Regions from separate parts of the Methylobacterium sp. 391_Methyba4 genome, predicted to be linked through region 2. Evidence: predicted binding sites of a transcription regulator. Region 2 holds the regulator's gene; each other region holds the start of a gene.
The links. Region 2 encodes PhoB, which activates phosphate uptake and scavenging genes when phosphate is short. Its sites were predicted from a motif close to TGTCATNNANCTGTCAT; they were not measured.
Positions count from the first base shown of each region.

Region 1 (10,454 bases), 1.6 Mb from region 2:
GAGCACCTTGTCGGTGCTCTCGAAGAGCTGGCCCACGCAGGCCCGGTGCAGCTTGAGCTTCAACCCGCCGATGCCCAGCGCGCCGAAGGCCTGCTTGCCGTTGCGCTCCTTCCCCTTGTCCATCACGTCGATGCCGCCGATGCCCGTCGGGGGCTGGGCGTTGTAGTCGGCGACGAACTCGATGGACGATTCCTGCGCCCAGGCGGATTCGGGCAGCAGCTCGACGCCGATGGCGCCGGCCGTGAACACGAGGTTCGTGCCCTTCACGAGGGCCACGCGGGAGGCCTCGTCGGGGGTCGCGGCGGCCTTCACGTTGACCTTGAAGCGCTTGTTGATCTGGTCCGCGGCAGCCTGGGTCTTGTCGAGGGCGCGGCCCGCGATGGTGACCTCGGCGCCCTCGCCGGCGAGCAGCGCGGCCGAGCGCATGCCGACCGGGCCGGTGCCGGCCAGCACGACGGCCTTCTTGCCCTGGAGCGAGCCTGCGGCCTTCGCCACCAGCGCGACGCCCGCGGCGGCCGTGGTGTTGGAGCCGTTGGAATCGAGCATGACCGAGACGCGGAACGGGCCGAAGAACCGCTTCTTGACCGCGGTGAACAGCTCCTCGCCGGCCGCCATGCTGCCGCCGCCGACGAAGATCGCCGTCGACTTCTTCTCGGAACCGCCACGGGTGTAGATCGTGCCGTCGACCAGAGCGCCGACATTGTCGGGGTTCACGCCACCGTAGCCGGCGATGTGGTCGGCGCCGCCGTCGTAGCCGACGACCGTGTCGAACACGTTCGGCACGGCATCGGTGTCGAACAGGAACAGCAGCTTCTTCGTCACGATTCAGACCTTTCTGTCGCGCCCTGCGGCGCTATCGTCTTGTTTTCAAAGGGCGGTCGCAGCGCGCGACCCATCCGCGTCATCGTGCGCCCGAGCTATCAGATGGCATAGCGGGCGAGGCGCGGGCCCCCTCTCCCGTGCGGGAGAGGGACAGGGTGAGGGGCGTGCCTCATCCGGAGAGTTCTCCTCCCTCACCCCAACCCTCTCCCGCACGGGAGAGGGGGCCTGTCGTGCCTACTCGACCACGTTCTGCGGCTTGCCCGCCACGAACGCCTCGACGTTGTCGACGAGCTGGTCGGCCAGGATCTGCATCGCCTCCTTGCTCGCCCAGGCCACGTGCGGCGTGACGATCAGGTTCGGCAGGTCGGCCTCGCACAGGATGTTGCCGTCCTTGGGCGGCTCCTGCGCCACCACGTCGAAGCCGGCGCCCGCGATGGTGCCGTCCTTGAGCGCTTCGAGCAGGGCCGCCTCGTCCACGAGCCCGCCGCGGGCCGTGTTGATGAGGATGGCGCTCTTCTTCATCTTCTTGAACTCGGCCGCGCCGATCATGCCCTTGGTCTCGGGGGTCAGCGGCACGTGCAGCGTGATCACGTCGGACTGCGTCAGGATCGTCTCGAAATCGACGAGCCCCTCCTGCGGGAACACGTCGTAGGCGATGACCGTCATGCCGAGCGCCTCGGCGCGCTTGGCGATCGACTTGCCGAGCGCCCCGTAGCCGACGATGCCCAGCGTCGAGCCGGCGATGTCGTAGATCGGGTAGTCGAAGTAGCAGAACTGCTTGGACTTCGCCCAGTCGCCCCGCTTCACCGAGTTCGCGTAGGGCACGATCGCCCGGCGCAGGGCGAACATCAGCCCGACCACATGCTCCGGCACGGTGTTGAAGGCGTAGTTGCGGATGTTGACGACGGTGATGCCCTGCGCCTTGGCCGCGGCCTTGTCGACCACGTCGGTGCCGGTGGCGGCGACGGCGATCAGCTTCAGGTCGGGGAGCTGCTTCAGCGTCTCGGCCCGCATCGGGACCTTGTTGATCAGCGCGATCTCCGCCCCCTGGAGGCGGGAGACGATCTCTTCCGGCGTCCAGGTCGAGTCGTGCTCGACGTATTCGTGCGGGAAGTTGAACGGTCGGACCCTGGCATCGAGGGATTCACGATCCAGGAACACGATCTTCTTGGTCATAGGACCCCTCTCGTACGACGGGCAGTTTCCTCGATAGTCTTGTTCTTACTTGCGCGTCGGGGCGGGCCCGGCAACCCGGCCCCGCCCCGATCGCGTGCGCCGATTACGCCTTATGCAGCGGATTCTCGCGCAGATAGCTGGAGGCGGCGGCGACGCCCGAGCCCGGCGTGACCTTGATGCCGCAATCGATCATGGCCATCTCGGCGCCCGCGATGGCGCCCAGCAGCGAGAGCTCGTTCAGGTCGCCCAGGTGGCCGATGCGGAACACCTTGCCGGCGACTTTCGAGAGGCCGGCCCCGAGCGACAGGTTGTAGCGCTCGTAGGCGTGGATGATCACCTTGGCGGCGTCGGCGCCCTCCGGCACCACGATCGCCGTGACCGTATCGGAGTTCCACTTCGGCTCCTTGGCGCAGGGCTTGAGGCCCCAGGCCGCCACGGCCTGACGGGTCGCCTCGGCGAGCACGTGATGGCGGTGGTAGACGTTCTCCAGCCCCTCCTCCTTCACGATCGCCAGGGCCTCGCGCAGGCCGTAGAGCAGCGGCAGGACGGGGGTGTAGGGGAAGTAGCCGGTGGCGTTGGCGGCCAGCTGGTCCTTCCAGGCGAAGTAGGCATGGCCGAGCCGGTCGTTGCGGCCGGTGCCGCCCTCGGCGATCTTGAGCGCCTTCGGGCTGATGCAGATCAGGCCGAGGCCGGCCGGCAGCATGAAGCCCTTCTGCGAGCCCGCGATGGCGCAGTCGACCTTCCAGTCGTCCATGTAGAACGGCAGCGAGCCGATCGACGAGATGCCGTCCACGAACAGCAGCGCCGGGTGGCCGGCGGCGTCGATCGCCTTGCGCACCGCGCCGATGTCGCTGGTGACGCCCGTGGCGGTCTCGTTGTGGACGACCATCACGGCCTTGATCTTATGGTCCTTGTCGGCGCGCAGGGCCTCCTCGATCTTCTGCGGATCGGCGCCGGTGCCCCACTCCTCCTCCTGGACGACCACGTCGAGGCCGAGGCGCTGGGCCATGTCGACCCAGAGGTGGCTGAACTGGCCGTAGCGCGAGGTCAGCACCGTGTCGCCGCGGCAGAGGGTGTTGGACAGGGCCGATTCCCAGATGCCGGTGCCCGAGGACGGGAACAGGATGACCGTCCCGGCGGTCGAGCCGAACACCATCTTGGAGTCCTGGAGCAGCGGCTTCACCAGCTCGGGGAAGCTCGGCGAGCGGTGATCCTCAGACGGCACGTGCATGGCGCGCAGGACGCGCTCCGGGATGTTCGTAGGGCCGGGAATGAAGAGGTGGTTGCGACCGGGGCGCCGGGTTGCGGCCATGATGTTTCCTCCGAAAAATCCATTGTGCGCGGGCGTGAACCCGCGCCGGGTTGTCCAAGCGTCCTCAGGGAGTCGGTCCGGCGCCGTCGAAAGCGGCTCGCGCCGCGCCCCCTCGAACGCCATCCTCTGCCGTGATCGGGGGGCCTCCGCGGAGCGGCAGGCGGCCTCACGCCGCTCGCGTCGCGGCACGCCCCCGCGCGCCGGTCGCCTCCGAAATGCCGTCCCGTCCAACGGCCTCAGGGCCGTCCTCGCCGCCTTCCTGTCAAGGTCCGGCCGAACTCGTGCCGAGCCGCCGGTTCCTGGTATTATGAGCGGGCGAAGCTCGAAAGGAAAACCGGAAAAACTTCCAGAACTTGGCAAAAAAATTTTTTGTGCGGCGCAACGAAGCCGAGGTCCGGTTGAGATGCTTTGCGGCGCCGCAACGCGGACGGGTGGCCCCGCCGGGACTCCGCGTCATCAAACTGAGATGGGATCGCGCTCTGGATCCCGGCACCGTTCAGCCGCCGGGAGAGGGTTGCCGTGGCCGAGGTTGAGGAGATGCCGGTCCGCGTGCGGACGCTGTTCCTGTCCGACCTGCATCTCGGAACGCGCGGCTGCCAAGCCGGCCTGCTCCTGTCGTTCCTGAAGGATTACGACGCCGACACGATCTATCTCGTCGGCGACATCGTGGACGGCTGGCAGTTGCGCTCGGGCTGGTACTGGCCGCAGGAGCACAACGACGTGGTGCAGAAGCTCCTGCGCAAGGTCCGCAAGGGCGCGCGGATCGTCTACCTGCCCGGCAACCACGACGAGTTCCTGCGCGACTATGTGGGCACGAGCTTCGGCGGCATCGAGCTGGCCGAGACCGCGATCCACGAGGCGGCGGACGGCAAGCGCTACCTCGTGATCCACGGCGACCAGTTCGACATGGTCGTGCGGCACTCGCGCTGGCTCGCCCATCTCGGCGACGGCGCCTACACCCTGGCCCTGTCCCTCAACACCCTGATCAACAAGGTGCGGCGGCGCCTCGGCCTGTCCTACTGGTCGCTCTCCGCCTGGGCGAAGCTGCGCGTGAAGAACGCCGTGAGCTTCATCGGCCGCTTCGAGACGATCCTGGCCGAGGAGGCGCGCCGCCAGGGTGCCGACGGGGTGATCTGCGGCCACATCCACCATGCGGCGGACCGGCCGATCGGCGACCTGCGCTACCTCAACACCGGCGACTGGGTGGAATCCTGCACCGGTCTCGTGGAGCATTACGACGGCCGGATCGAGGTTCTGCACTATCCGAGCCTCCTGCGGGCGCAGGCGGCCGAGGCCGTGCCGCAACCCCTGGCGGGCCGGCGCGCGGTGGCTTGAGGGCACCGCCGTGAAGCTTCTGATCGCCAGCGACGCGTGGCATCCCCAGGTGAACGGCGTCGTCCGCTCCCTGGAGCAGATGGTCCGCCGCGCCCCGGAACACGGCTTCGCGACAGCCCTGCTCTCCGTGGCGGATTTCCGGTCGCTGCCGCTCCCGGGCTATCCCGAGATCCGCCTCGCCTATGCCAGCCGGGAGCGGGTGGCGGCGCGCTGGACGGCGGAACGGCCGACCCACGTGCATATCGCCACGGAGGGGCCCGTGGGGTTGGCCGTGCGGCGCCATTGCTTGGCGCACAACCTGCCGTTCACGACGAGCTACCACACCCGCTTCCCGGAATATCTCGCGGCCCGCGCGCCGGTGCCGGAAGCGTGGTCCTACGCCTATCTGCGCCGGTTCCACGGCGCGGCGCGGGGAACGATGGTCAGCACCGCCTCGCTCCAGGGTGAACTGGCGGCGCGGGGATTCGGCCGGCTGATGCGCTGGACCCGGGGCGTAGACACGGAACGGTTCCGGCCCGCCGGACCGGGGACGCCCGTGCCGGCGGAACTCGCGGACCTGCCCGGGCCGCTGTTCCTCTATGTCGGGCGGCTGGCGGTGGAGAAAAACGTCGCCGCCTTCCTCGCCCTCGACCTGCCCGGCACCAAGGTCGTGGTGGGCGACGGGCCGGACCGCGCGCGGCTGCAGGGTCTCGCGCCGGGGGCGCGCTTCCTCGGCACCCGCACCGGCGCGGACCTCGCGGCGGTCTACGCCGCCTGCGACGTCTTCGTGTTCCCGAGCCTCACCGACACGTTCGGCATCGTGCTCCTCGAGGCCCTGGCCAGCGGCCTTCCGGTGGCGGCCTTCCCGGTGCCGGGCCCCAACGACGTGGTCGGCGGCCGTCGCGTCGGGGTTCTCGATCAGGATCTCCGGGCTGCCGCGCTGGCGGCCCTGCGGCTGTCGCGGGCCGAGTGCCGGGCCGAGGCCCTGCGCTGCGGCTGGGACGTGAGCGCGCGGCAGTTCTTCGGCAATATCATCGAGGCGCATGGCGGCGCGCGCGGCACCCGGGACGCCGCCTGACCCGTGACGGCGCCCGCGCGGGATGGCAGGACGGCGTCATGCCGCCCGCCAAGCCGTCCGCCCCGCCCATCGCCAAATCGCCTGCCAAGTCGACTGTTAAGTCGGTCGGCAAGTTGGTCGGCAAGTCGGTCGCCGCCACGTCGCCGACCAAGCCGATGGCGGGCCGGGCGCCCTTCGATCCCAACCGGGCCGCAGCCTACCCGGCGGTGATCGGCTGCGACGAGGTCGGTCGCGGCGCACTCTGTGGGCCGGTCGTGGTGGCCGCGGTCTGGTTCGATCCGGCGGCGATCCCCGCCGACCTGCTGGGCGCCCTCGACGACAGCAAGCGCGTCCCGGAGCCGGCCCGGGAACGTCTGGCCCCCATGATCCACACCCATGCCCGGGTCGCGGTGGCGGCGGGCTCCCGGGCGCTGATCGACCAGATCAACATCCGCGGCGCAACCCTCGATGCAATGGCGCGGGCGGTCGCCCGGCTCGGCCTCGCCGCGCCCGTGCTGGTCGACGGGCGCGACGCCCTGCCGGGCCTTCCGGGTCGCGCCGTGGTCGGCGGCGACCGGCTGGTGCCGCAGATCGCTGCCGCATCGATCGTCGCCAAGGTGTTCCGCGACCGGCTGATGCGGCGCCTGGCTCAGCGCCATCCCGGCTACGGCTGGGAGCGCAACGTCGGCTACGGCACGGCCGTCCACCGCGCCGGCCTGACGCAACTCGGCCGCAGCCCGCATCACCGGATCAGCTTCACCCGGGCCTTCGACTGATCCCGGCCCCCTGGGGTCACGCAGCCCGGACGCCGGCCAGGAAGCGACCGACCTCGACGGCGAGCTGCTCCGACTGACGCGTGAGCGCGGTCGCGGCCGTCAGGACGTGGTCGGCCGCGCGCCCCGTCTGGTCGGCTGCCTGCGCAACCCCGGCGATGGTGCCGGTCACCTCCTGCGTCCCCGTAGAGACCTGCGTGATGTTGCGGACAATCTCCTGCGTGGCCACCCCCTGCTGCTCCACCGCCGCCGCGATCGCGGCGGCCACCGCACTGATCTCCCCGATCCGGCCCGTGATCGTCCCGATCGCCTCCACCGCCTGACCGGTGACGGTCTGGATCTCGCAGATCTGCCGCCCGATCTCCTCGGTGGCGCGGCCTGTCTGGGCTGCGAGGTCCTTCACCTCGGTGGCGACCACCGCGAAGCCCCGCCCCGCCTCGCCGGCCCGCGCCGCCTCGATGGTGGCGTTGAGCGCCAGCAGATTCGTCTGCGCGGCGATGCCGGCGATCAGCTCGACCACCGCGTCGACCCGGGCGGCCGCCGTGTTCAGCGCGGCCACCAGCACGGCGGTCCGGTCGGCCTCGCCGACGGCGGCCCGTGCCAGTTCGGACGAGCCCTGGACCTGGCGCGCAATCTCTTGGACGGAGGTGCCGAGTTCCTCCACGGCGGCGGCCACGGTTCTGACGCCGGTGGACGCCTCCTCGGCGGCGGCGGCCACGGTATCGGACTGGCTGGCAGTCTGTTGGGCGGTCGTGGTCATCTGCCAGGCCGTGGTCTGCAATTCGGCCGCGGCGGCGGAGATCTGACCGACGATGCCGGCCACCGCCGACTCGAAACCCTGCGCCATCGTGAGCGTCATGCTCCGACGCTGCGCCTCCGCGGCCAGCGCCGCCTCAGCCGCCTCGGCCTCCAAGGCGCGGGTGCGGACGAGGTTGTCCCGGAAGACCTGCACGGCCGCCGCCATCGCGCCGATCTCGTCCCGCCGCTCTCGGGCCGGGATCGGCACGTCGGCGTCTCCTCCCGCGAGCGCCTGCATGGCCTGGGTCATGGCCCGCAACGGCCGGAGCACCCAACGGAACACGATGACGATACCGCCGACCGCCAGCAGGACCGCTGCGGTCAGGAACAGCACGGCCCCGAAAAGCGCGCGCTGCGACTCGGCGGCGAGGAGCTGGGCCCGGTCGATCATCGCGTCGAGACCCGCGTGGGCCAGATCGAGAAGCGCCCTCCCGTCGGCGATGTCGCGCGCGCGCAACGCATCGGCCTCGATGCCGGGCGCCCTGCCCCGGCTGAGCGCGTCCGTGATCGCGACGCGCCGCCGCGCCGACTCGCCCTCGAAGTTGCTGGCCTGCGCCTTCTGGAAGGCGGCACGCAGGGCGACCGGGACGTCTTCCGTGAACAGGTCGACGACTTTACCCCAGTCCGCCATCAGGCGTCCCCGCTCCTCGGCCGCCGCGATGATCTCCTCCTGCGACCAAGACGCCTTGGCGGCCACCGAGGTTTCCATACGGCGCCAGGAATTGCCGAGTGCGACCCGCGTCGCCCAGCTGGCACGCTTGATGTCGAGGGCCTGCGCGACCGCCGTGTCCCGGCGCGGGATGGCCGCGTCCACCGCGGCGTTGGTTGCCGCGAAGGCGTTGAGGAGGCTCGTGACGGCTGTGTCGAAGGTCTGTCTGAACGCCGCATCGCGGCGTTCCCTCGGGAGCGCGACGACCGCGTCGATCTGTGGCCTCAGCGCCGCCAAGGTCGCCTGCGCGCTCCGAAGCGGCTCCAGCGTCGCCTGGACCGACGGCACGGCGAGGTCGCGCACAAGGGTCCAGAATTCCGTCTCCGCGTCCATCAGGGCCTGCCGCTCGGACAGCTGATCCGCCCTGTCGGCCACCGAGATCGGACCCTCGACGGCCAGGACCTTCTGAACGATGCCCCGCGCCATGCGGGTCGCGATCACCGACCGGAGCAGCGTGCGGCTGACCCGCGTGAGCGTGACGACGCGCTGCCCCTCTCGCGCGTGCTCCACAGTGCTCAGGAGCGTGTCTGTACGCACGGCAAGCAGCATTACTCCCATACTCAGCGATACTACTCCGATAATCGATCCTATTGAAAATCTGAAATATCGAGACAAACCGTAAGTCCTTCTCAATGAAAATCTAGAAAACGACTTCATAGATGACAAAAGATCTTTGCTGTCAACCTCGAATTCAAGACTCAATCGAAATATGTATTTTGGCAATTAAGATTAAACCTAGAGTCAACAAGCCGAGTATTCGCGCAATCGAAGTCCCGATTGACGCAACGAGTGCGGTACGTCGCCATTTCGAGCGGAATTGGAGATGGATGATCGATAAGCTGCTGCACCGACGGCGGATTCATCTGGCCCGGCAGGCGCTCCGCTCATACGATCCTGGCCAGCCGGGCTCGACGCCGCGCCGTCTCAGAACAGCGACAACTGTGCCCCCGGTCTGCGGAAGAACTCCCGGTTCAGCGCCATCCGCCCGAAGGCGAAGCCGAGTCGCGTGCCGGCGAGCCGGACCCGCTGGCCGATCATCGCCGCGTAGGCCCCCTCCCCGCGGAAGCGGTGGCCGAAGCGCGGGTCGTTCTCGCGCCCGCCCCGGGCTTCCCGCAGGAGCGCGAAGGCCCGCGCCCTGCGCTCCGGATAGTGCTCGGCGAACCAGTCGGCCACGAGGTCGGCGACTTCGCCGGGGAGGCGCAGCAGCGCGTGGCCGATGCGACTCGCCCCGTGCGCACGCGCCTCGGCCAGGATCGATTCGATCTCGTGATCGGTCAGGCCGGGAATGATCGGCGAGACGTTGACCATGACGGGCACCCCCGCCGCGCTCAGCGCGCGCATCGCCACGAGCCGCTTGTCCGGCCGCGGCGCCCGCGGGTCGAGGCGGCGGGCGAGGTCCGGATCCAGTGTCGGCAACGAGATCGCCGCGAGCACGAGATTGTCCGCCGCCATCGCCGCCAGGATATCGAGGTCGCGCAGCACGAGGTCCGACTTGGTGGTGATGCTGACGGGATGTCGGGCGTCCCGCAGCACCTCCAGCACCGCGCGGGTGATCCGGTGCGCGCGCTCGACGGGCTGGTAGGGATCCGTGGCGGTGCCGAGGGCGATCGTCTCGGGCCGGTAGCCCGGCGCGGCCATCTCGCGGGCCAGCAGCCTTGCGGCGTCTGGCTTGGTGAAGATCCGCGACTCGAAGTCGAGCCCCGGCGACAGGCCGAGCCAGGCATGGGTGGGGCGCGCGTAGCAGTAGATGCAGCCGTGCTCGCAGCCCCGATAAGGGTTGATCGACCGGTCGAAGGGGATGTCGGGCGAGCTGTTGCGGGCGATGATCCGCGTGGAGCGCTCCGGGGTGACCTGCGTGCGCAGGGGCGCCGGCGCGTCCGCCATCCCGGTCTCCTCGTGGAACGTCTCCCGCCGGGCCGGCTCGTGGCGGCCGGTGGGATTGGCCGTGGCACCACGCCCGCGCCGAGCATCCCGCGGCACGCCGCTCGGGCCGAGTCGCTGGGCGGGCCGGCCCGAGACGTCATCGGGTATCGACACCATGGCGACTCGTCTCCTGCCCGACCCCGCTCGGAACATAGAGCGAACAGCCGTCGGCCGAACGCCTCTTTTTCAGGCAGACACAGCTTTGTCGCCTGTCCGGACAGCGACACGGCCGCCCGACGGCGGCCGGGCGGTTTACGGCGGCGCAGAATCGTCTATGCGCGCGCTCATGCTCTCCGCCGTGACCTATCTGGCCGACCCGGCCGATCCGGACGCGATCGATCGCTTGGCCGACACGCTCAGCGTGCTGGTCTCCGGCGTGGCCGGCGGCCTCATCGGCGACGCGGTGATCGTTTCGGGCAGCGAGAGTGAAGCCGTGGCGGCCGTCGCGGAGGCCACGGGCGCGACGCTCGTGCTGCACCGGGGCGGCAACCCCTACGCCGCGGGCGCTGCCGCAGCTCGCCGGGACTGGATCCTGTGCCTTGAGGCCGGGGACGTTCCGGCCGAGGGCTG
Region 1 covers NZ_CP121475.1:4,508,697-4,519,150, forward strand. Annotated here, with positions in the region: gene P9K36_RS21160 (NADP-dependent methylenetetrahydromethanopterin/methylenetetrahydrofolate dehydrogenase) at 1-822, opposite strand, end outside; gene P9K36_RS21165 (D-2-hydroxyacid dehydrogenase) at 1,057-1,998, opposite strand; gene P9K36_RS21170 (aminotransferase class V-fold PLP-dependent enzyme) at 2,102-3,310, opposite strand; gene P9K36_RS21175 (UDP-2,3-diacylglucosamine diphosphatase) at 3,830-4,645, shown strand; gene P9K36_RS21180 (glycosyltransferase family 1 protein) at 4,656-5,702, shown strand; gene P9K36_RS21185 (ribonuclease HII) at 5,858-6,457, shown strand; gene P9K36_RS21190 (methyl-accepting chemotaxis protein) at 6,474-8,498, opposite strand; gene P9K36_RS21195 (PA0069 family radical SAM protein) at 8,886-10,001, opposite strand; gene P9K36_RS21200 (hypothetical protein) at 10,159-10,454, shown strand, end outside.
Region 1: P9K36_RS21175 (UDP-2,3-diacylglucosamine diphosphatase) is a predicted target of PhoB. The motif match lies at 3,762-3,778, and genes of this name have one in related genera.

Region 2 (10,454 bases):
GCCGGTGCTTCCTGCCGTCGCGGCCGCGTCGAGCGCGCCGAATCCGGCCGGAGCCCCGCCGGCCGTCGCCGAGTTCGACGCGCTGACCCTCGCGACCGCCGCGGCCTTCGCCTTTCTGGGCGGCCTGATCCTCAACCTGATGCCCTGCGTCTTCCCGGTGCTGTCCATCAAGGTGCTGAGCCTCGTGCGGCATGCCGGCGAGGGCCCGGCGCGGCTGCGGCTGCACGGCCTCGCCTACACGGCCGGCGTGCTGGCGAGCTTCCTCGGCCTCGCATCCCTGCTGATCGCCCTGAAGGGTGGCGGGGCCGCGATCGGCTGGGGCTTCCAGCTGCAATCGCCCGCCATGGTCGCAGCCCTCGCCTATCTGCTGTTCGCGATGGGCCTGAGCCTGTCCGGGGTGGTCCATGTCGGCGGCCGGCTCGCCGGCCTCGGAGACGGCCTGACCCGGCGTGCCGGCCTGAGCGGCTCGTTCTTCACGGGCGTGCTGGCGACCCTGGTGGCGACCCCCTGCACGGCGCCGTTCATGGGCTCGGCGGTGGGCTTCGCGCTGACGCAGAGTGCCGGTGTCGCGCTCGCCGTCTTCGCGAGCCTCGGCCTCGGCCTCGCCCTGCCCTTCCTGGTGCTGACCCTCTGGCCGCCGGCCCTGCGGGCGCTGCCGCGGCCGGGCGCGTGGATGGAGACCCTCAAGCAGGTCCTGGCCTTCCCGGTCTACGCCACCGTGGCCTGGCTGATCTGGGTACTGGCGCAGCAGGTCGATCCGCGTGGGCTGCTGGCGGCACTGATCGGCCTCGTCCTGGTGGGCTTCGCCGCCTGGGCTTGGGAACACGGCCGCGCCGCCGCGCCCGGGGCGGGCCGGGTCGCGCGGGTCGCTGCGGCGCTCGCGCTGGTCGCCGTGGCGGCCCTCGCCGTGACCCTTCCGCGGGACCGCGCCGCGCCGTCGGCGCAGGCCGCCGCCGACGGGGTCGAGCCCTTCACTCAAGCGCGTCTCGACGCCCTGGTGGACGCGCACCGCCCCGTCTTCGTGGACATGACCGCCGCGTGGTGCATCACCTGCGCGGTGAACGAGGCGACCTCGCTCAACACCAAGGCCGTGCGGGCCGCGATGGCCGAGCGCGGCGTGACCTACATGAAGGGCGACTGGACCAACCAGAATCCCGAGATCACCCGTCTGCTGGAGAAGCACGGGCGCAGCGGCGTGCCGCTCTACCTCCTCTATACCGGAACCGGAGCGCCTCAGGTGCTTCCGCAGATCCTCACCGAGGGGACGGTTCTGGCGGCGCTCGACGCCGTGCCGGTCGCGTCCGGCCGGAGCGCGGCGCTGACCCGCTGAATCTGCGCGAGGCCCGGGGGGCCGCCGGGCCTCGCAGCATCCGCCGGCCTCGAACGTCCCTGGCTCCCTTCGCTGCAAGCGGGCGGGCGGCGCGGCCGACCGGCCTCCGGCCCGGAACCCTTTGTCCCGGAACGCTTCGCGCCCCTCTCAAGCGTCGAGCGAGAACGTCTCGTCGAAGGCGTAGCCCGAGCCGCGGACCGTACGGATCGGGTCGGCTTGGCGCGGGCCGTTCAGTGCCTTGCGCAGCCGCCCGACATGGACGTCGACCGTGCGCTCGTCGATGTAGACGTCGTGTCCCCAGACCCCGTCGAGGAGCTGCTCGCGGGAGAAGACCCGGCCCGGCGCCAGCATCAGGAATTCCAGCAGACGGAACTCTGTGGGGCCGAGATGCAGCTCCTCGCCGCCGCGGCGGACGCGATGGCCGGTGCGGTCGAGTTCGAGGTCGCCCGCCGCCAGCCGGTCCGAGACATGGGCGGGCTTGGCCCGGCGGAGCAGCGCGCGGATCCGGGCGAGCAGTTCCGGGACGGAGAACGGCTTGACGATGTAGTCGTCGGCGCCCGTCCCGAGACCGCGGATCCGGTCGCCCTCCTCGCCCCGGGCGGTGAGCATGATCACGGGCAGCCGCTCGGTCTCCCGGCGCGCCCGGATCCGCCGGCACAGCTCGATGCCCGACAGGCCGGGCAGCATCCAGTCGAGCAGGACGAGATCGGGAATCCGCTCCGCCAGGAGCAGCTCCGCGTCGTCGCCGCGAGCCGCGGAATCCACCAGAAAGCCCTCGGCTTCCAGATTGTAGCGCAGCAGCGTGGTCAGCGCCTCCTCGTCCTCGACGATCAGGACTTGCATGCTCACGTTCGAAGATCCGTTCACGAAGCGGCGCCATACGGCCTGCAGGCGCGCCGACTCTCCTTGGAGCCGGCGGGCAGGCGGAGGGTGCAGGAGGCGCCGCTCAGCCTCAACCCGCACGCTCCGATTCTCCGGCGGCGCCCCACAGGAGCGCGCGCAGGCCGACGCCTGGACCGGGGGCGGCCCGCTTACGGAGCCGGCACCCCGTCCACGGTCGCATAGTTCGACGCATCGTTCTTCGGCCGGTCGCCCGCCAGGGCCTCGCCCGTGGCGAGATAATGGATCGTCTCGGCGATGTTGGTGGTGTGGTCGCCGATCCGCTCGACGTTCTTGGCGCAGAACAGAAGATGCGTGCAGAACGAGATGTTGCGCGGATCCTCCATCATGTAGGTCAGGAGCTCGCGGAACAGCGAATTGTAAAGGGCGTCGATCTCGCCGTCCCGCTCCCAGACATCGTGGGCTGCCTGGACGTCGCGGCTCGCATAGGCGTCGAGAACGTCCTTGAGCTGGCCCTCCGCGAGGTCGCTCATGTGGCGCACGCCGAGAACGATCTTCTGGGCCGGCGCCTGATCGGAGATCGCCACCACCCGCTTGGCGACGTTCTTGGCGAGGTCGCCGATCCGCTCGAGGTCGCCGGAGACGCGGATCGCCGAGATCGTCTCACGCAGATCGATCGCCAGGGGCTGACGCCGGGCGATCAACAGCACGGCGCGCTCCTCGATGTCCCGCTGCAGGGTGTCGAGGCGCTTGTCGGCGACGATCACCGCCTGGGCGAGCGTGTCGTCCCGGCGCACGAGGGCGTCCGTCGCCTCCGCGGTCATCTTCTCGGCCACGCCGCCCATCTCCGAGATCGAGCGACGCAGGTTCTCCAGGTCGGTGTCGTAGGAGGTGACGATATGGCCGGGCATGGCGAATCCTTCGATGGGTCCCGGGGGCGGCGCTCCGGGGAGGCCCTCGGGGACCCGCCGGCCCTCCGCGGATGCGGCGACCGGACGGCCTTCCCCGAGACCGGAGCGTTCAGGCAGACTAGCCGAACCGGCCGGTGATGTAGTCCTGGGTGCGGCGTTCCGTCGGGTTCATGAACATCCGGTTGGTCGGACCGAACTCGATCAGCTGGCCCAGATACATGAAGGCGGTGAACTGCGAGATGCGCGCCGCCTGCTGCATGTTGTGGGTGACGATCACGATGGTGAACTCGTCGCGCAACTGCTCGATCAGCTCCTCGATGCGGCCGGTGGAGATCGGGTCGAGGGCCGAGGTCGGCTCGTCGAACAGGATCACCTCTGGGCGCTGCGCCACCGTGCGGGCGATGCACAGGCGCTGCTGCTGGCCGCCCGACAGGCCCGTGCCCTGCTGCTTGAGCTTGTCCTTCACCTCGTCCCAGAGGGCGGCCTTGCGCAGGGAGGCCTCGATCCGGCCGTCGAGTTCGGATTTCGGCAGCTTCTCGTAGAGGCGCAGGCCGAAGGCGACGTTGTCATAGATCGACATCGGGAACGGCGTCGGCTTCTGGAACACCATGCCGATGCGCGAGCGCAGCTCGTTCAGGTCGATGGAGGGGCTGAGGATGTTCTCGCCGTCCAGGAGGATCTCGCCCTCGGCCCGCTGCTCCGGATAGAGGCTGTAGATCCGGTTGAAGCAGCGCAGCAGGGTGGACTTGCCGCAGCCCGAGGGCCCGATCAGCGCCGTGACCTGCCGGTCGTGAAAGTTGAGGTTGACGTCCTTCAACCCGTGGAAGCTGCCGTAGTAGAAGTTCAGGCGCTTCACGGCGATCCGCACGGGACCGCCCTCGTCGGCGCGGTTGCGGTTCAGCTCGACCGTGGGGATCGCGGAGGCGGCGTTCATCGTCGTGTCCTCGAAGGGTCTCAGCGCGAGGTCTGCGGCTTGATCACAAGGCGGGCAATGATCGACAGCACCAGGATGGTGGCGGTGATCAGAAGCGCGCCGGCCCAGGCGAGGCCCTGCCAGTTCGGGTAGGGCGACAGGGCGAACTGGTAGATCATCACCGGCAGGTTCGCGACGCCGCCCATCAGGTTGGCCGAGAACCAGGAATTGTTGTTGAGCGCGGTGAACAGCAATGGCGCCGTCTCGCCGGCGATGCGCGCCAGGGCCAGGATGATCCCGGTGACGATGCCGGCCGAGGCCGCCCGCCACGTGACGTTGATGATCACCGTCGAGGGCGGCGCCCCGAGCGCCGCGCCGGCCTCCCGCAGGGTTCCGGGGACGAGCCGCAGCATGTCCTCGGTGGTGCGGACGATCACCGGAACGGCGATGATCGCGAGCGCGACGCCGCCGGCCCAGCCCGAATAGGTGCCCATCGGCCGCACCATCAGGGTGTAGACGAACAGGCCGATCAGGATCGACGGCGCCGAGAGCAGGATGTCGTTGAGGAAGCGGATCAGGGCTGCGAGCTTCGAGCCGCGCCCGTACTCGGCCAGGAACGTCCCGGCCATGACGCCGACCGGCGTCGCGATCACGATGCCGATCCCGGTCAGGACGAGGCTGCCCAGAATGGCGTTGGCGATGCCGCCGCCCTCGGATCCGGGGCCCGGCGTCGGGTTGGTGAACAGGGTCGGCGTGAAGCCGCGCACGCCCTGGACGATCAGCATCACCAGGATCGAGCCCAGGACCAGGGCGCCCACCAGAGTCGCCCCGGTGCAGGCAACCCGCAGCGTGCGGTCGGCGATGCGCCGGCCCTGACGGACCCGGCCGGAGCGGCGCCGGGGCGCCGCGGTCATCGTGGGGGAGGCGTCCATCGCGCGTGCTCCTCAGGCGGCCTGGACGCGGCGCGTCAGCAGCCGGGCGATGATGAGAACCACGAAGGTGATCACGAACAGGATGCAGCCCAGAGCCATCAGGGCGTTGAGCTGGAGGCCGTCGGCTTCGTTGAACTCGTTGGCGATGCGCGACGCGATGGTCGAGCTCGGATCGAAGATCGAGGCCGAGAGGCGGTTGGCGTTGCCGACCACGAAGGTCACCGCCATCGTCTCGCCCAGCGCCCGGCCGAGGCCGAGCATGATCGCCCCGATGATCGAGACCGAGGCCTGCGGCACCAGCACGTGGCGCACCACCTCCCAGGTGGTGCAGCCGATGCCGTAGGCGCTCTCGCGCAGCACGGTCGGGATCTGGTCGAGCATGTCGCGGGCGATCGAGGCGATGAACGGCACGATCATGATCGCCAGGATGATCCCGGCGGTGAAGACGCCGACGCCCGAGGGCACCCGGGCGTAGAACAAGGTGCCGACGATCGGCATGCCCTCGACGAGGTTCGAGGCCGGGATCTGGATGTAGCGCGCGAAGAGCGGCGCGAACACGAACAGGCCCCACATGCCGTAGATGATGCTGGGCACGGCGGCGAGCAGCTCGATCGTCATGGCGACCGGCTTGCGGGCCCAGCCCGGGCAGAGCTGGGTGAGGTAGACCGCGATCCCGAGGGAGACGGGGACGCCGATCAGGAGCGCCAGGAAGGCGGAGGCGACGGTCCCGATCACCGCCACCAGGGCGCCGTACTGCTCGGTCCCGACGTTCCAGGCGCTGGAGGTCAGGAATCCGAAGCCGAATTCGCGGAAGGCGGGCCAACCGCCGTAGAGGATCGAGCCCAGGATGCCGGCGAGGACGAGCAGCACCAGCAGCGCTGCGGCATACGAGGAGGTCCGGAACAGGGTGTCGAGGCTCCGGCTCGGCGCCTTCCGCGCCGTCGCGGAACGGGTTCGGCCGAGGGCGATCGATTCAGTCAAAGCGGGCATCCGCTGTTCTCTGCGAAGACGGCGTGGTAGCGCGGGGCGTTCCGAGAAGCGAGGGAGGAGGTTCGCACCTCCTCCCGGCCACGCTCACATGTTGAAGACGGGCTTACCGTCCTTGCCCTTCACGTCCTTCCACTCCTGGTGGATCAGCTCGACGACGTTGTCCGGCAGCGGGACATAGTCGAGGTCGACGGCGAGCTTGTCGCCGTTCTTGTAGGCCCAGTTGAAGAACTTGAGCACATCGGCGGACTTGGCCGGATCGACGGCATCCTTGTGGACCAGGATGAAGGTCGCCGCCGTGATCGGCCACGCCGCCTCGCCCGGCTGGTTGGTCAGGGAGATGCCGAAGCCCGGGGTCGCCTTCCAGTCGGCGCTCGCCGCCGCGGCCTGGAACGCCTTGTCGTCGGGCTGCGGATACTTGCCGGCCTTGTTCTGCAGCAGGGCGTAGGAAAGCTTGTTCTGCTTGGCGTAGGCCGACTCGACGTAGCCGATCGCGTTCGGGACCTGCTTCACCGTGGCGGTCACGCCCTCGTTGCCCTTGCCACCCTGCCCCACCGGCCAGGAGATCGTCGTGGCGGCGCCGTATTCCTTCTTCCAGGGCTCGGAGACCTGGGACAGGTAGGTGGTGAAGATGTTGGTCGTGCCCGACGCGTCGGAGCGGTAGACCGGGGTGATGTTGGAGTCGGGAAGCTTCAGCCCGTCATTGAGTTTCGCGATCCGCGGATCGCTCCACTTGGCGATCTTGCCGGCATAGATGTCGGCCAGCACGTCGCCGGTGAGCTTGAGCTTGCCCGGCTCGATCCCGGGGATGTTCACCACCGGCACGACGCCGCCCATCACGGTCGGGAACTGGACGAGACCGTCCTTGGCGAGCTGCTCGGGCTTGAGGGGCGCGTCGGTGGCGCCGAAATCGACCGTCTTCGCCTGGATCTGCTTGATGCCGCCCCCGGAGCCGATCGACTGGTAGTTGAGGCCCGAGCCGGTCTCCTTGCGATAGGCCTCGGCCCACTTGGAGTAGACCGGGAAGGGGAACGTAGCCCCGGCGCCGGTGATATCGGCGGCGAGCGCCGCGGACGCCAGCTGAACCGTCGCGAGGCCGACGGCGAGCGCGTAAGCGAAGGGTCTCAAGGGATTCTCCGTTGCCGTCGGGCAAGAGCCTGCGCTGCCCTGCCGGCAAGCCCATGCCCGCGGCAGAGCTCTGCGGCCGATCTTCCGAAGAGACCCAGCGCCGGCCGCCCGATGGAGGGGCGCATACGACAGGCAGATGACACCGGGATGACATCGCGCCGCGGGCCCGACGGCACGGTTCGTGGTTCTCGCGCGTTCATAACCCGCATGGGCAGCGGGAATGCCGGGGCAATGCCAGCGGCAGTGACAGCGGGAGGACGTCGGATCGTGGGCGGCGAGGAGGTCGATACGGGGGCGGATGCCGACCCGGTCTGGTCGGCCCTGCATGCGGAGCGGGAGGCCGTGGAGCGTGCCCTCACGCTGGCGCAGGCGCGCCAGAAATTCTCCACCGATCCGGAGCTGGCGGACGCAGCGCGGCGCGAGGAGGCCGAGCTGCTGGTCAACCTCGACCGGGTGCTGACGTTGATTCGTGCCGCCGAGTATCGTCGACGGCCGGGGGCGCGCCGCTGGTAGCGGCGCGGGGCCGGATCAGATCGCCCGGCGCAGCTCCCGCTCCTTCTGGCGCAGTCGCAGAAGCAGCTCGACGTGCGTGTCGGTGATCGGCTGCGTGTCGACGCTGCCTTCGTAGACCGTGCGAAGGTTGAGGCCGAGCTGGCGCGTGTCGAGCGCCCGCTTCAGCGACTGTCCCGCAGGCAGATGCCCATCGGACTCGACGATAGCCGGCTTCATGGCTCCCTCCCGCCCTTCGACCGCCCATGCCTTCCGCGGTACCGGGATGACGGCACTTTCAAGTCGAATAGTTAACGCATCGTTAAGCTCAACCAACGGTTAAGGCTGTCGCCGGGCTACGCCTCGGCGCCCTGAAGCAGGCGCGCGGCTGCCGCCCGGGCTTCGTCGGTGACGGTGGCACCCGCCAGCATCCGGGCGATCTCCTCCCGGCGCTCGGCGACCGGCAGGCTCGACACGCGGGTGGCGACGCGGCCGGCCCCCTTCACGGGCGCCTTGGCGATCAGGAAATGCGTCTCGGCGCGCGCGGCAACCTGGGGAGCATGGGTCACCGCGACCACCTGCACGGTGGCCGCCAGCCGGGCGAGGCGCAGCCCGATGGCGTCCGCCACCGCGCCGCCGACCCCGGTATCGATCTCGTCGAAGATGAGGGTCGGAGCGGAGCCCTTGTCGGCCAGCACCACCTTGAGCGCCAGCATGAAGCGCGACAGCTCGCCACCCGAGGCGACCTTCATCATCGGACCGGGCTTGGTCCCCGGGTTTGTCTGGGCCCAGAACTCGACGCGGTCGGTGCCGGCGGCATCGCGGGAATCCGGATCCGTGACGATCTCGGTGATGAACCGGGCCCGCTCCAGCTTGAGGGGCGGCAGCTCGGCCTTCACGGCGGCGTCGAGCTGCTTGGCCGCCCGGCGGCGCCCGGCGCTGAGCTTCTTGGCAGCCTCGGCGTAGGCGGCCTCCGCCGTCGCGAGCCCCTCCTCGAGGCCGGACAGCGCCGCCTCGCCGGCATCGATGGCCGCGACGTCGTTGGCGTAGCGCTCCGCCAGGGCGGCGAGGTCGTCGGCGGGCACGTCGTACTTGCGCGACGCGGCGCGCAGGGCGAAGAGCCGCTCCTCCACGCGCTCCAGGTCGCGGGGATCGAACTCCGTCTCGGCCACCGCCGCATCGAGGACCGCCCGGGCTTCGTCGAGGGCGACCATCGCGGCGTCGAGGGCGTTCACGCACGGGTCGACGAGGGCCGGCAGCTGCGCGGCGCGGCGCTCCAGCTTGCGCAGGGCGGCCGAGAGATGCGGCACGCCGGAATGGGGTCCGCCGACCGCCTCCAGCGCCTCGTTGAGTTCGCGCGCCACCTTCTCGGATTGCTGCATGATGGTGCGGCGCTCGGCGAGCTGCGCCTCCTCCCCCGGAAGCGGCGCGAGTTCGGCGAGTTCCTCCACGGAATGGCGCAGGAAGTCGGCCTCCTTGCGGGCCGTCTCGACCCGGGCGCGGTGCTCGGCGAGTTCGGTCCGAGCCGTCCGGACGGCCCGAGCGGCGGTGCCGACCTTGGCGAGCTGGGGCTGAAGCCCGCCGAAGGCGTCCAGGATCGCGCGGTGCGAGGCGGGGTCGGCGAGCGCCCGGTCGTCGTGCTGCCCGTGGATCTCCACGAGGGCCGCGCCGATCGCCCGCAGGACCTGCACGCCCACCGGCTGGTCGTTGACGAAGGCGCGGGTCCGGCCGTCCGCCATCTGGGTCCGGCGCAGGATCAGGTCGCCTTCGGTGTCGATCTCGGCCTCCTCCGCGATTCGGCGCGCGGGATGGTCGACGGGCAGGTCGAAGACCGCCGTGACCACGCCCTGCGCCTCGCCGTGACGCACCAGGCGGCCGTCGCCACGACCGCCGAGGGCCAGGGCGAAGGCGTCGAGCAGGATCGATTTGCCCGCGCCCGTCTCTCCGGTCAGGACGCTGAGTCCCGATCGAAAATTCAGTTCGAGCCTGTCGATCAGGACGATGTCGCGAATCGCGAGCTGCGCCAGCATGCGGCGACGGGGATTCCTCAGGACGGGACCGCACACATAAGGCCGCTGCGGCGCGGATTCACCCCAAAAATGCGTCGCACCACGCAAGGGGGCGCCGCAACGGGAAAGGCCCGGAGCGGCGGCTCCGGGCCTCGATCTGTGCGCGGGACGGCCCGGTTGCGGGCTCCGATGCCTACTCGGCCGAGGCGGTCTTGCCGGTGACCGTGCGGTAGATCTTCGAGAGGAACGAGGACTTCTCCTCGCGGGGCTCGAGGCCGCCCTGAGCCAGGAGCGCGTGGGCGTCCTTGTACCAGGGGCTTTCCGGGAAGTTGTGTCCGAGCACCGCGGCGGCATTCTGCGCCTCCTGGGTGATGCCCAGCGCCCAGTAGGCCTCGGTCAGGCGCTCGAGCGCCTCCTCGGCGTGGCGGGTGGTCTGGTACTTGGCGACCACGTCGCGGAAGCGGTTGATCGCCGCCGGGAAATTCCGCTTCTCGAGGTAGAAGCGGCCGATCTCCATCTCCTTGCCGGCGAGCTGATCGCGGGTGATCTGGATCTTCGCCTTCGCGTCGGCAGCGTATTCCGATGTCGGATACTTCTGCACCAGTTCCTGGAGGGCGACGAGCGCCTTCTCGGACCGGTCCTGATCGCGGGTGACGTCCGGGATCTGCTTATAGTTCGACATCGCCATCAGGTACTGCGCGTAGGCGGCGTCCTTGCTGGCCGGATGCCGCTGCAGGTAACGCTTCGACGCGCTGATGGCGTCGTCGTATTTCTGGCCTTCGTAGTTGGCGTAGGCCGTCATCAGCAGTGCCTTCCGAGACCACTCGGAATACTGATACTGCTTGTCCAGATTGTCGAATTTCTTGACCGCGCCCTCGTAGTCGCTGTCCTCGAGCTTGGCCAAGCCATCGCTGT
Region 2 covers NZ_CP121475.1:2,906,391-2,916,844, forward strand. Annotated here, with positions in the region: gene P9K36_RS13550 (protein-disulfide reductase DsbD domain-containing protein) at 1-1,330, shown strand, start outside; gene phoB (phosphate regulon transcriptional regulator PhoB) at 1,478-2,173, opposite strand; gene phoU (phosphate signaling complex protein PhoU) at 2,362-3,081, opposite strand; gene pstB (phosphate ABC transporter ATP-binding protein PstB) at 3,200-4,015, opposite strand; gene pstA (phosphate ABC transporter permease PstA) at 4,036-4,926, opposite strand; gene pstC (phosphate ABC transporter permease subunit PstC) at 4,939-5,916, opposite strand; gene pstS (phosphate ABC transporter substrate-binding protein PstS) at 6,001-7,041, opposite strand; gene P9K36_RS13585 (hypothetical protein) at 7,309-7,554, shown strand; gene P9K36_RS13590 (hypothetical protein) at 7,570-7,770, opposite strand; gene recN (DNA repair protein RecN) at 7,887-9,560, opposite strand; gene P9K36_RS13600 (outer membrane protein assembly factor BamD) at 9,733-10,454, opposite strand, start outside.

Region 3 (10,454 bases), 2.9 Mb from region 2:
GGTCAATCCGATCTTCACCTGGGTCCGGCTGGCGCAAAGGGTGCCGATCCGGATCGACCTCGACGACGTGCCGTGCCCGATCGTGCTGGCGGCGGGGATGACGGCGAATGTCGCGATCCTGCCCGAGAAGGCCGGATCCCCGGACGCCCTGCCGCCCGACCGGCGCACCGGCGCGGCCGCCGGCCAGCGCTGCGAGGGGGCGCCGGTCGTCGAGTCGCGGCGCTGACGCGCACGGCCCTCGTCGTGGCATGCCCGCCGCCGGGAAAACCGGGGCGGCGGCCGCGTTAGACCGGCAGGCGCGCCGACATGCGGCGCCCGCGATCGCGATGAGGATCCGATGGACTACAGGCAGTTCGGACGCTCCGGCCTTACCGTGCCGGTGCTCAGCTTCGGCACCGGCACCTTCGGCGGCACGAACGAATTCTTCCAGCGCTGGGGCCAGACGGACGTCGCGGAGGCGACCCGCATGGTCGATCTCTGCCTCGATTCCGGGGTCAACTTCTTCGACACGGCCGACATCTACTCGGGCGGCGCCTCCGAGGAGATCCTGGGTCAGGCCCTCAAGGGCAAGCGCGACCGGGCGCTGATCTCCACCAAGGCGACCTTCCGGTTTAACGACGACCTGAACCAGGTGGGCTCCTCGCGCTACCACCTGGTCCGCGCCTGCGAGGCCAGCCTGAAGCGGCTCGGCACCGACCATATCGACGTCTACTTCATGCACGGGTTCGATGCGCTCACCCCCGTGGACGAGACCCTGCGGGCGCTGGACGACCTCACCCGCGCGGGCAAGATCGGCTACATCGGCGCCTCGAATTTTTCCGGCTGGCAGCTCATGAAGGCGCTCGCGACCTCGGAGCGCCACGGCCTCGCCCGCTACGTCGCCTACCAGGGCTACTATTCGCTGATCGGCCGGCACTACGAGTGGGAGTTGATGCCCCTCGGGATCGACCAGGGTGTCGGCTTGATGGTCTGGAGCCCGCTGGGCTGGGGCCGCCTCACCGGCAAGATTCGCCGCGGACAGGCCAACCAGAGCGGCCGCATCGCCGCCGGTGGCGCCGAGGGTGGGCCGCCTGTCTCCGACGAATACCTGTTCGGCGTGGTCGACGCCCTCGACGCCGTGGCGGCCGAGACCGGCAAGACGGTGGCGCAGGTGGCGCTCAACTGGCTGCTGACCCGGCCGACCGTGTGCAACATCGTGGTCGGCGCCCGCACCGGGGAACAGCTGAAGCAGAATCTCGGCGCCCTCGGCTGGACCCTGACCGCCGAGCAGGTCGCCCGCCTCGACGCGGCGAGCCACGAGACGCCGATCTATCCGTACTGGCACCAGAAGGGCTTTGACGAGCGCAACCCGAAGCCGACGGTCTGGTAGCCAGCGGCGCGCGGCCGGGACCCTGAGGGCGGAAATCGGAAACGATGCGTTTCGATCGTTTCTGTTTCAACTCGTGCGGTCCCGGTCCAGGATGCCTGCGGATGGCCGGCCGATCCCGAACGATGTCGGCTCCGCCATCCGGGGCGCCGCGCAGCAGCCGATGGCGCTCCTCCCTCCCCGCGCGAAGGAGCAAGGCGATGAGCTGGCACAGTGCCGAGGATCCGATCCCGGGCGACCATTTCAGCTGCGACGCGATCCGGACCCTGATCGTGCCCCGCTCGCGCGATCTCGGCTCCTTCGCGGTGCGGCGGGCGCTGCCCTCCACCGAGTGCCGGATGGTCGGCCCCTTCATCTTCTTCGATCAGATGGGCCCCTCCGAGTTCCTGCTCGGGCAGGGCATGGACGTGCGGCCGCATCCGCATATCGGCCTCTCCACCGTCACCTACCTGTTCGACGGCGAGATCATGCACCGCGACAGCCTCGGCACGGAGTTGCCGATCCGGCCGGGCGAGCTGAACTGGATGACCGCGGGCCGCGGCATCACCCATTCGGAGCGCACGGCCCCGACGCTGCGGCAGACCGGCTCCCGGCTGTTCGGCATCCAGAGCTGGGTCGCCCTCACCGACCGGGACGAGGAGAACGCCCCCGCCTTCGAGCATTACGACGCCGCCGCGCTGCCGGTCCTCACCGGCGAAGGCAAGACCGTCCGGCTGATCGCGGGCGAGGCCTTCGGCGCACGCTCGCCGGTGCGCACCTCGAGCCCGATGGTCTACGCCGACGTGGCGCTCGAGGCCGGGGCCGTCCTGCCCCTCGATCCGACCTACGACGAGCGGGCGATCTACACGGTGGCGGGCGCCATCGAGATCGCCGGCGACGGCTTCGGGCCCGGCCAGCTGCTGGTGTTCCGGCCCGGCGACCGCATCAGCGTGCGCGCCCTGGAGGGGGCCCGGTTCATGGTGCTGGGCGGCGAGCCGATGGATGGTCCACGCCACTTGTGGTGGAACTTCGTCTCCTCCCGCCCCGAGCGGATCGCGCAGGCCAAGGAGGATTGGCGCCAGGGCCGGTTCGACACGGTGCCGAACGACGCCGAATTCATCCCCCTGCCGGAGGATCCGCAGCCCGTCCGCTACCCCTGAGCCGACAGCCCGATCCGGCGGTCCGGCGTGCAGCGACAGGCGATCATGGCCGCTCGAACGCAACCCTAGCGCGAGTGTTAAGGAGTTGTTAACCATTTTCCATCGGTGTGGGACGGACACCGATGCCTCATCGGAGGCTTGCGCTGCACCCTGCCGGCAGGACGCGTGATGGAACAGACGAAGCACCCTAAGGCCGAGACGCTGACACCGATCGAAGCCGCCGCGCGCGACGTCCGCGAGCCGACGACCCGGATTCGGACCGGCAACCTGGTCCTTCTCGCCGCGGACGAGCGCGCCACCGCGCAGGGCCGGAATCCGAACCCGTCGCCGGTGGAGCGGTGGCCGGACCTGCTGGAGCGGGTGCAGGGCGCGGCCCGGTACATCCGGGACGTCGAAGACCGGGCGCAGGAGCAGGAGACGCACGTCCAGGATCTCCTGCGGCAGGTGCGGGCCGACATGGATGCGGCCCGCGCCCAGGTGCAGGCGGCCGAGCGGGAGACCCACGAGGTCCATGCGCAGGCGATCAAACTGATCCAGGCCGCCGAGGACCGGGCCGCGGCCGCCGAAGAGCGGGCTGCAGCGGCGGAACTCATGCTCCAACGCATCGCCGAGACGATCGACGCGGAGTTCGTGACGCAGGCGGGCCCACAGGACGCCCGGACCCGGGCCTCCGCCACCCGGGCGGCCTCGTGACCCGCGCGGGCCCGGCCGGATCGCGGCGGCGATGAACGCGGCCTTCTGGGCAGAGCTCGACGCACGCATCGCGCGCGCGGAGCCGGCCCCGGCGACCGCCGACGGCAATCCGGCGGTCGCCGGGCCGCTCCCGGTGGCGGCCTCCGGAGCGGGTCCCGAGACGCCGTCCGAGCCACCGTCCGAGCCACCGTCGCGGCCGGATGCGGACTGGAGCCAGGTTCTGGACACGCTGTCGGCCGCGAGCATCGCGGCCCAGGAGCAGGATCAGCGCCTGCGCCAGCGATCCGCCACCTGCGAGACCCTGTCTGCGGAGCTGCAGGCGGCCCGGCAGGAAATCGAGGCGCTGCGGGCGCATCTGCAGGAGGTGCAGACCCAGGCGGCACTGCGCGTCCGCGAGGTCGAGGCGCTGGCCGACGGGCGGGTCCGGGACGCCGACGAGCGCGCCGAGGCCGCGATCGTGCGGGCGGAGTCGGCCGAGGACTGGCTCAAGCGTATCGAACAGGCCAGCCGGGATCTGCTGCCGGACGGCCGGCATGCGGCCGCCTGAAGCGCGGGACGCCGGGCCTTTCGGAAACGCCGGTCTCCCGGTGGGTCATCGGCCCCGGGAAGACGGCCCGTTGCCCGGTCAGGAGAACCTCCTCGTCGGAATCCGAGGTGGGGCGGCCTCAGCCCGTCGGGATCCGCCGGCTCAGGCGGCCCGGTCGCGGGGCACGCCCTGGGCGATCGCACGCGCCAGCGCGGCCCGGCGTTCGGCATATTCCCGGGCGACCATCGGATAGTCGCCCGGCAGGCCGAAGCGCGCGCGATAGCTCTGCGGGTCCAGCCCATGCGCCGTCAGATGGCGCTTGAGGGTCTTGTAGACGCGCCCGTCGATGAAGCTCATGATGCCGTCGGGCCGGACCGAGCCGCGGACCTGTGCCGCGCTCGGCTTGTCGAGCCGCACCTGCAGATCCGGGGCCGCCGTCACCGGCCCGCTCCCGGGATACGCCAGCGCGCTGATCGCGCTGTGGCACTGCGCGATCAGGGCCGGCAGTTCGCTCACGGGGACCCGGTTATTCGACACGTAGGCAACGACGAGCCCAGCAACCAGCTCGATATTGGATTGGGGGCTCATCGGAGTCGATGGGGACACGGGGCGGCCTCCTGAATGGGATGAAAACCTTCATAGGTTGGTCCGTCCCATTGCGCTTGCCTGGAAGCGTGCTACCGTTTTCCTGAGCGCGCACGCGGGCGCCCGAATACAAGAAGTTGCAATGAGGACTTTGTTCTCGACGGCGGATTACGCGCCAGAAGACAGTTTCCGCTTCTGGCGTGAGACGATCTTCGATCGCATTGTGCCTGTCGAACTTACGCCCACCGCCGCTCACGGATTCGCCGGCTCCCTGGAGGCCGCCGAGGTCGGACCTCTGCTCATCACCCGGGTGACGCAGAGTGCCGTCACGACCGTCGCGACCCCGGACACGATCCGGCGGCACGGCAAATACGAGACGCTGAACGTCGCGATCACCCTGAAGGGCCGCGTGTTCAGCGCGCAGGACGATCGCACGGCGATCCAAAATCCCGGCGACATCGTCGTGATGGATCGGCGGCCAGCCGTCATGGGTTCGGATGGCGACACGCAGACGCTGTTCATCGAGATGCCGCGCGCGTGCCTGGAACGGGCGCTCGGCTCGACGCGCCGCTTCACGGCCCTGACGATCGGGGCCGACCAGGTCGGCACGTCGATGGTCACGACCTTCTTCCAGGAACTCGCCCGCACCGCCGGTCAGATGACCCCGGACATGGCGAACCGCATGGCCTCGATCGGCGTCGATCTGGTGGTCGCCAGCATCGCGGAGCGCCTCGCCCACGAGCCCCCGAGGAACATCCAGGGGATCCTCATCTTTCAGCGCGCCTTGGCCCATATCGAGGCCAATCTGGGCGACGTGAATCTCGACCCCGCCCAGCTCGCGGCGGCGGTCGGCGTGTCGCTGCGCCACCTGCAGACGCTGTTCCGCGAGCAGGACCGCAACATCGCAGACTGGATCTGGCGGCGGCGTTTGGAGAGCGCCGCACAGCGGCTCACGGATCCCGGCTTCAGCCACCTGTCCGTGGGCGAGCTGGCCTATAGCTGCGGCTTCAGTACCCAGAGCCACTTCAGCCGACGCTTCAAGGAGAGCTACGGACTCTCACCGAGCGATTACCGGAGGGCGCCCGGGATCGCGGGCTGACGGCCGGCTATTGGCGACGGGTCTCCGCGGAGTTCGCCCGGATCCATCCCGGCGCGAGGATGTCGCCGTCCTCCGTGATGATCCACGGGCTAGCATCCTCGGCGTCGATCGCCGCGACCGCGGCGGCCAGGGCGGCCCGCAGCGTCGGGAAGCTGCGCGAGTCGGCGACCCGGGCGGGCGCGTAGCCCGGCCACAGGGTCAGTTCGGCGGGTCTGTCGAGGTCGGTCGGCATCATGGCGTGGGCGGGCCTGGAGGGGCACGCCGCCGATGCCGCGGACGTGCAGGGGAAGCGAGCGGAGCGCGGGAGGCCTCCGGGGCCGCCCGCCGAGCGGAACGCGACGCGCGTTCAGGCGGCTTTCGGCTTCGGCCGGGGAACACGCACCTCGACGGTTTGTCCGGTCAGCGGATTCAAGATCAGCATGGCAGCACGTCTCCGGTGGAACTGCCCGTAGAACGCCGGCCGATCGCATCCGGATCGGGGCGGTCGGTGCAAGTTTGCCGATTGGGTAAACCAATCGTTCACCGTGGCGGCGGGCCGTCCATCCGCCCCGTGATCGCCCCAGGATAGATCCGGGTCGCCGCGCCGATGGAAGGCCGCGCGCATACCGCTTTAGGAGGAGGTCCGGCACGGGCGAAGATCGGGCGAAGATCGGGCGCAGATCGCGCGCAAGCGGGCCGACCGGGCGCCGCCGCGACGCGACCGCGCCGGCGGTGCGACGGGGCCCGCCATCCCGAGCGCGACAGTCACGGGCCGAACGGCCCGGTTCGATCAGACCCGTTCGGGCTCCGCCAGCAGGATGGCGGCGCGGATCGCCGCCCGGCGCAGTCCGGTATCGGCCCAGGGCTGATCGATCAGCGTCCGGGCGAAGGGATGCGAGGCCACCGCCACCGCAGGGTCGATGCGGAAGCCGTCCCCGAACGCCACAGAGCCGGGCGTGGGATCGGCCAGATACGCGTCCACGACGGCCGAGACGTCGTCATCGACGATGTCGAGGGTCGTGAACAGGTCGAGGGTCATCGGGCGCTTCGCCATGGCGGCGCTATAGCGGCGTCTGCACGACAGGATCACGACTCCCGCCCCGGGCCGCGGCGCCCCGTTCAGTACGCGTCCGGCACGTACATCTCGGCGGGGACCGGACCGCGCACGTAATCCGCATGCCGCAGGCGGGCCGGCAGGTGGACCGGCGGGTGCTCCACGCTGCCGTACGGGATCTGGCCGAGCAGATGGCTGATGCAGTTCAGGCGGGCCCGGCGCTTGTCCACCGCCTCGACCACCCGCCAGGGCGCCTCGGGGATGTGGGTGCGCGCCAGCATGTCCTCCTTCGCCCGCGTGTAATCCTCCCAGCGCCGACGCGACTCGACGTCCATCGGCGACAGCTTCCACTGCTTGAGCGGATCGCGGATCCGCATCTGGAAGCGGAATTCCTGTTCCGCGTCGGTGATCGAGAACCAGTATTTGAGGAGGACGATGCCGGAGCGCACCAGCATCCGCTCGAACTCGGGCACCGAGCGGAAGAACTCCTCGACCTCCGCCTCGGTGCAGAAGCCCATCACCCGCTCGACCCCGGCGCGGTTGTACCAGGACCGGTCGAACAGCACGATCTCCCCGCCGGCCGGCAGGTGAGAGACGTAGCGCTGGAAGTACCATTGCGTCCGCTCGCGCTCGCTCGGGGCCGGCAGGGCGGCCACGCGGCAGACGCGGGGGTTGAGGCGCTGGGTGATCCGCTTGATCACGCCGCCCTTCCCGGCCGAATCGCGGCCCTCGAAGAGGACGACGACACGCAGCTTCCGATCCTGCACCCAGTCCTGGAGGCGGACCAGTTCGTGCTGCAGGCGCAGCAGTTCGCGGAAATAGACCTTGCGGTCCAGGCGCTCGGGCTGTGCGCCGTCGGCGGCGAGCCGATCGAGGCGCTCCTCCTCGAGCCCGAGTTCCACCTCCTCATCGTAGCTGTCGGCAAGGTCGCGCCGGATCGCCTCCAGGGCGGCATCCAGGGCAGCACTGTCGTCGAGCCTCATCGCGGGTCCCCCTGCGTGTCGGACGGCCGAGCTAGAGCAGCCTTCCGTGACAGGCCTGAGAAGCGATCGGTCCGCGGGCGGACGATCCGGTATCGCCCCCGTGATCGTTCCGTCATACGCTTCGGCCACGGAGCACCGCGACCGGAGACGCGTCATGGCTGGAGAAGCGACGAAGCCCCCGCCTGGGCGGGCGCCGGGCGATCTGGATCCGGCGCGGGCCGAAGGCGAGAAGGTCGGCGCCCGGATCGACGCGGCGTTCGAGAAGCTCGCCAGGAAGATGCGCGCCCGCGCCGACAAGGCCCATGGCAAGCTCGATGCGGCGACGCCGGCCGAGAAGCGCGCGGTCCTGCTCCGCCGCTACGAACTCTACGCGGATGCGGCGGCCTATCTCGAAGAACGGCTGGTGCAACGCGGGGAGCGGTCCACGTGATCTGCACCGACCCGGCCCGGCGCGTCGCCGCCGGCCGCAGCTGACGGCGAGGCCCGACCATGTTCGACGCGACCAAGATGCTCGCCGATGCCCTCGGCGAGCACCTCGCCGTCACCTACCAGCGGACCTTCGGCAGCCGGGAGCCGCGCTATGCCGAGATCATCGAGGCCTCGGCGCGCCTGACGATCGAGCGGATCGTCGGGAGCGATGCCCTCTACCATGACGGCGATCATACGGCCCTCGTCACCCTGGTCGCCCAGGACATCCTGCGCGGCCGCTTCCTGCACGAGGGTGTCACGCCGGAGGACTGGCTGCACATGATCCTGGCCGCTCTCTACCACGACATCGGTTACGTGCGCGGCGTCTGCGCGGGCGACCGGGCCCAGGCCTTCGTCATCGACGCGCGGGGCGGGACCGTGTGCCTGCCCCGCGGGGCCTCCGATGCGGCGCTGGCGCCGTATCACGTCGAGCGCTCGAAACTCGCTGTCCAGGAGCGCTTCGGCACGCACGATCTCGTCGATGCGGGCCGGGTCATCCGGGCGATCGAGCTGACCCGCTTCCCGGTGCCGGAAGACGACGCGCATCGCGAGACCGGGACCGAGGCGGGCCTGTTGCGGGCGGCCGACCTGATCGGGCAGCTCGGCGACCCGCTTTATCCGCGCAAGTTGAATGCGCTGTTTCACGAATTCGCCGAGATCGGCGTCAACGCGGAACTCGGCTACGACAGCCCGGCCGACCTTGCCGAGCGCTATCCGTCCTTCTTCTGGGGCAAGATCGAGCCCGTGATCGGGGATGCGATCCGCTTCCTCGACCTCACGGTCGAGGGCCGGGGCTGGGTCGCCAACCTCTACGCCCATGTCTTCGCCATCGAACACGACCGCCGCCGCATGGGCCCGCATCCCGGATCGGGGCCCGTCTGAGGCCGGCGGGGCATCCGGGGGGGAAGACGCGGTGGGCCGGCCGGGCGAGGCCGCTTCCGCACTCGACGCGGCCGCCGGGGCGCGGCGTCCGGCCTATCGCCGCGGGCGCCGGTCGCTCACGGATGCCTGTGGATCGGATCGACCCAGTAGACGGTCTCGGGCGTCTCGGCGGCCTCGACATCGGGCAGGTTGACCACCACCGCCTCGTTGTCGGAGCGCACCAGCACGCAATGCAGGGGCTCGTCGGTCGAGGCGTTGATCTCCTGGTGCGGCACGAAGGGCGGCACGAAGATGAAGTCGCCGGGGCCGGCCTCGGCCACGTATTCGAGCTTGTCGCCCCAGCGCATCCGGGCCCGGCCGGAGACCACGTAGATCACGCTCTCCAGCTCGCCGTGATGGTGCACGCCGGTCTTGGCGTCGGGCTGGATCGCCACCGTGCCGGCCCAGATCTTCTGGGCGCCGACCCGGGCGGCGTTGACGGCCGCCTGCCGGAACATGCCGGGCGTCTGCGCGGTGTTGGCATCAAGCCGGTCGCCCGGGATGACCCGCACGCCGTCGTGCTTCCACCGCTCCGGGGCGCCCGGCTCGTGGGCCTCGTCGTGCGCATGCGGGTGCGTGTGATCGTCGCCGCTGTCGTGCATGTCGAATCCTCCCGCGCCATCATGGCATGGCGGCGCGGGATCGCCGAGGAGGCCGGTCGCGGGATCGACGCGCGGCCGGCCGGTTCCCCACCGCTTCAGCCCCCCGCAATCGACGGGGCCGGGCCGACGGCCGGCGGCCGCGACGGGTGCCGGCCGATCCAGAAGACCAGGGCACAGCCGATGCCCGTGAGGGCGCAGAGCGGCAGCAGGGCGACGGGGAAGCTGCCGGTCTGCTCGCGCAGCACCCCGATCAGCGAGGTGATCGCTCCGGTCCCCAGATGCGCCAGCGTGTTGATCGCCGCGATGCCGGCCGCCGTCTGGGCCGGCGGCAGCGTCTCGGTCGCCAGGGCGAAGAACGGGCCCTTGATCGCGTAATTGCCGAGCAGGACCAGCGAGAGCAGGACCAGGGTGATCCAGAGGGAGCCCGTCAGCAGGGTCAGGGCGAAGCTCAGCGAGGTCAGTGCCAGCGGCAGGGCCGTGCTCCAGATGCGCTCGCCGCTGCGGTCCGCCCGCAGGCCCCAGACGATCATGAACACCGAGGCGATGCCGAAGGGGATCATGCTCAGCAGGCCGGTCTCCAGGTTGCTGAGGCCGAACCCCTTGAGGATCTGCGGCATCCACAGCGACAGCGTGTTGCTGGTGGCCGAACTGCCCGCGTAGATCACGGCGAGGAGCCAGACCTGACGGCTGGCGAGCACCGCCCACACCGCCGCGAGGCCGTGGGCGTGGTGCGATGAACCCGCCTCCGCGGCGCGGCGCTCGGTCTCCAGCCGGTCCGCCAGCCATCGGCGCTCCGCCGGGCTCAGGAAGGCCGCCTCGGCCGGCCGGCTCGGCAGCAGCGCCAGGGCGGCGATGCCGAGGAGGACGGCCGGGATCGCCTCCATGATCAGCAGCCACTGCCAGCCGCGCAGGGACGCGGCCCCGTCGAGGGTGAGCAGCGCCGCCGAGAGCGGCGAGCCGAAGAAGCTGGAGAGCGGGATCGCGACCATGAACATCGCCACGATCCGCGCCCGGTAGGCCTTGGGGAACCAGTAGGTCA
Region 3 covers NZ_CP121475.1:5,803,890-5,814,343, reverse strand. Annotated here, with positions in the region: gene P9K36_RS27345 (HlyD family secretion protein) at 1-226, shown strand, start outside; gene P9K36_RS27340 (aldo/keto reductase) at 338-1,369, shown strand; gene P9K36_RS27335 (pirin family protein) at 1,567-2,505, shown strand; gene P9K36_RS27330 (hypothetical protein) at 2,674-3,198, shown strand; gene P9K36_RS27325 (hypothetical protein) at 3,230-3,745, shown strand; gene P9K36_RS27320 (MucR family transcriptional regulator) at 3,887-4,312, opposite strand; gene P9K36_RS27315 (helix-turn-helix domain-containing protein) at 4,452-5,408, shown strand; gene P9K36_RS27310 (hypothetical protein) at 5,416-5,643, opposite strand; gene P9K36_RS27305 (hypothetical protein) at 6,178-6,426, opposite strand; gene ppk2 (polyphosphate kinase 2) at 6,507-7,424, opposite strand; gene P9K36_RS27295 (hypothetical protein) at 7,579-7,854, shown strand; gene P9K36_RS27290 (hypothetical protein) at 7,914-8,774, shown strand; gene P9K36_RS27285 (cupin domain-containing protein) at 8,891-9,415, opposite strand; gene P9K36_RS27280 (MFS transporter) at 9,511-10,454, opposite strand, start outside.
Region 3: ppk2 (polyphosphate kinase 2) is a predicted target of PhoB. The motif match lies at 7,524-7,540, and genes of this name have one in related genera.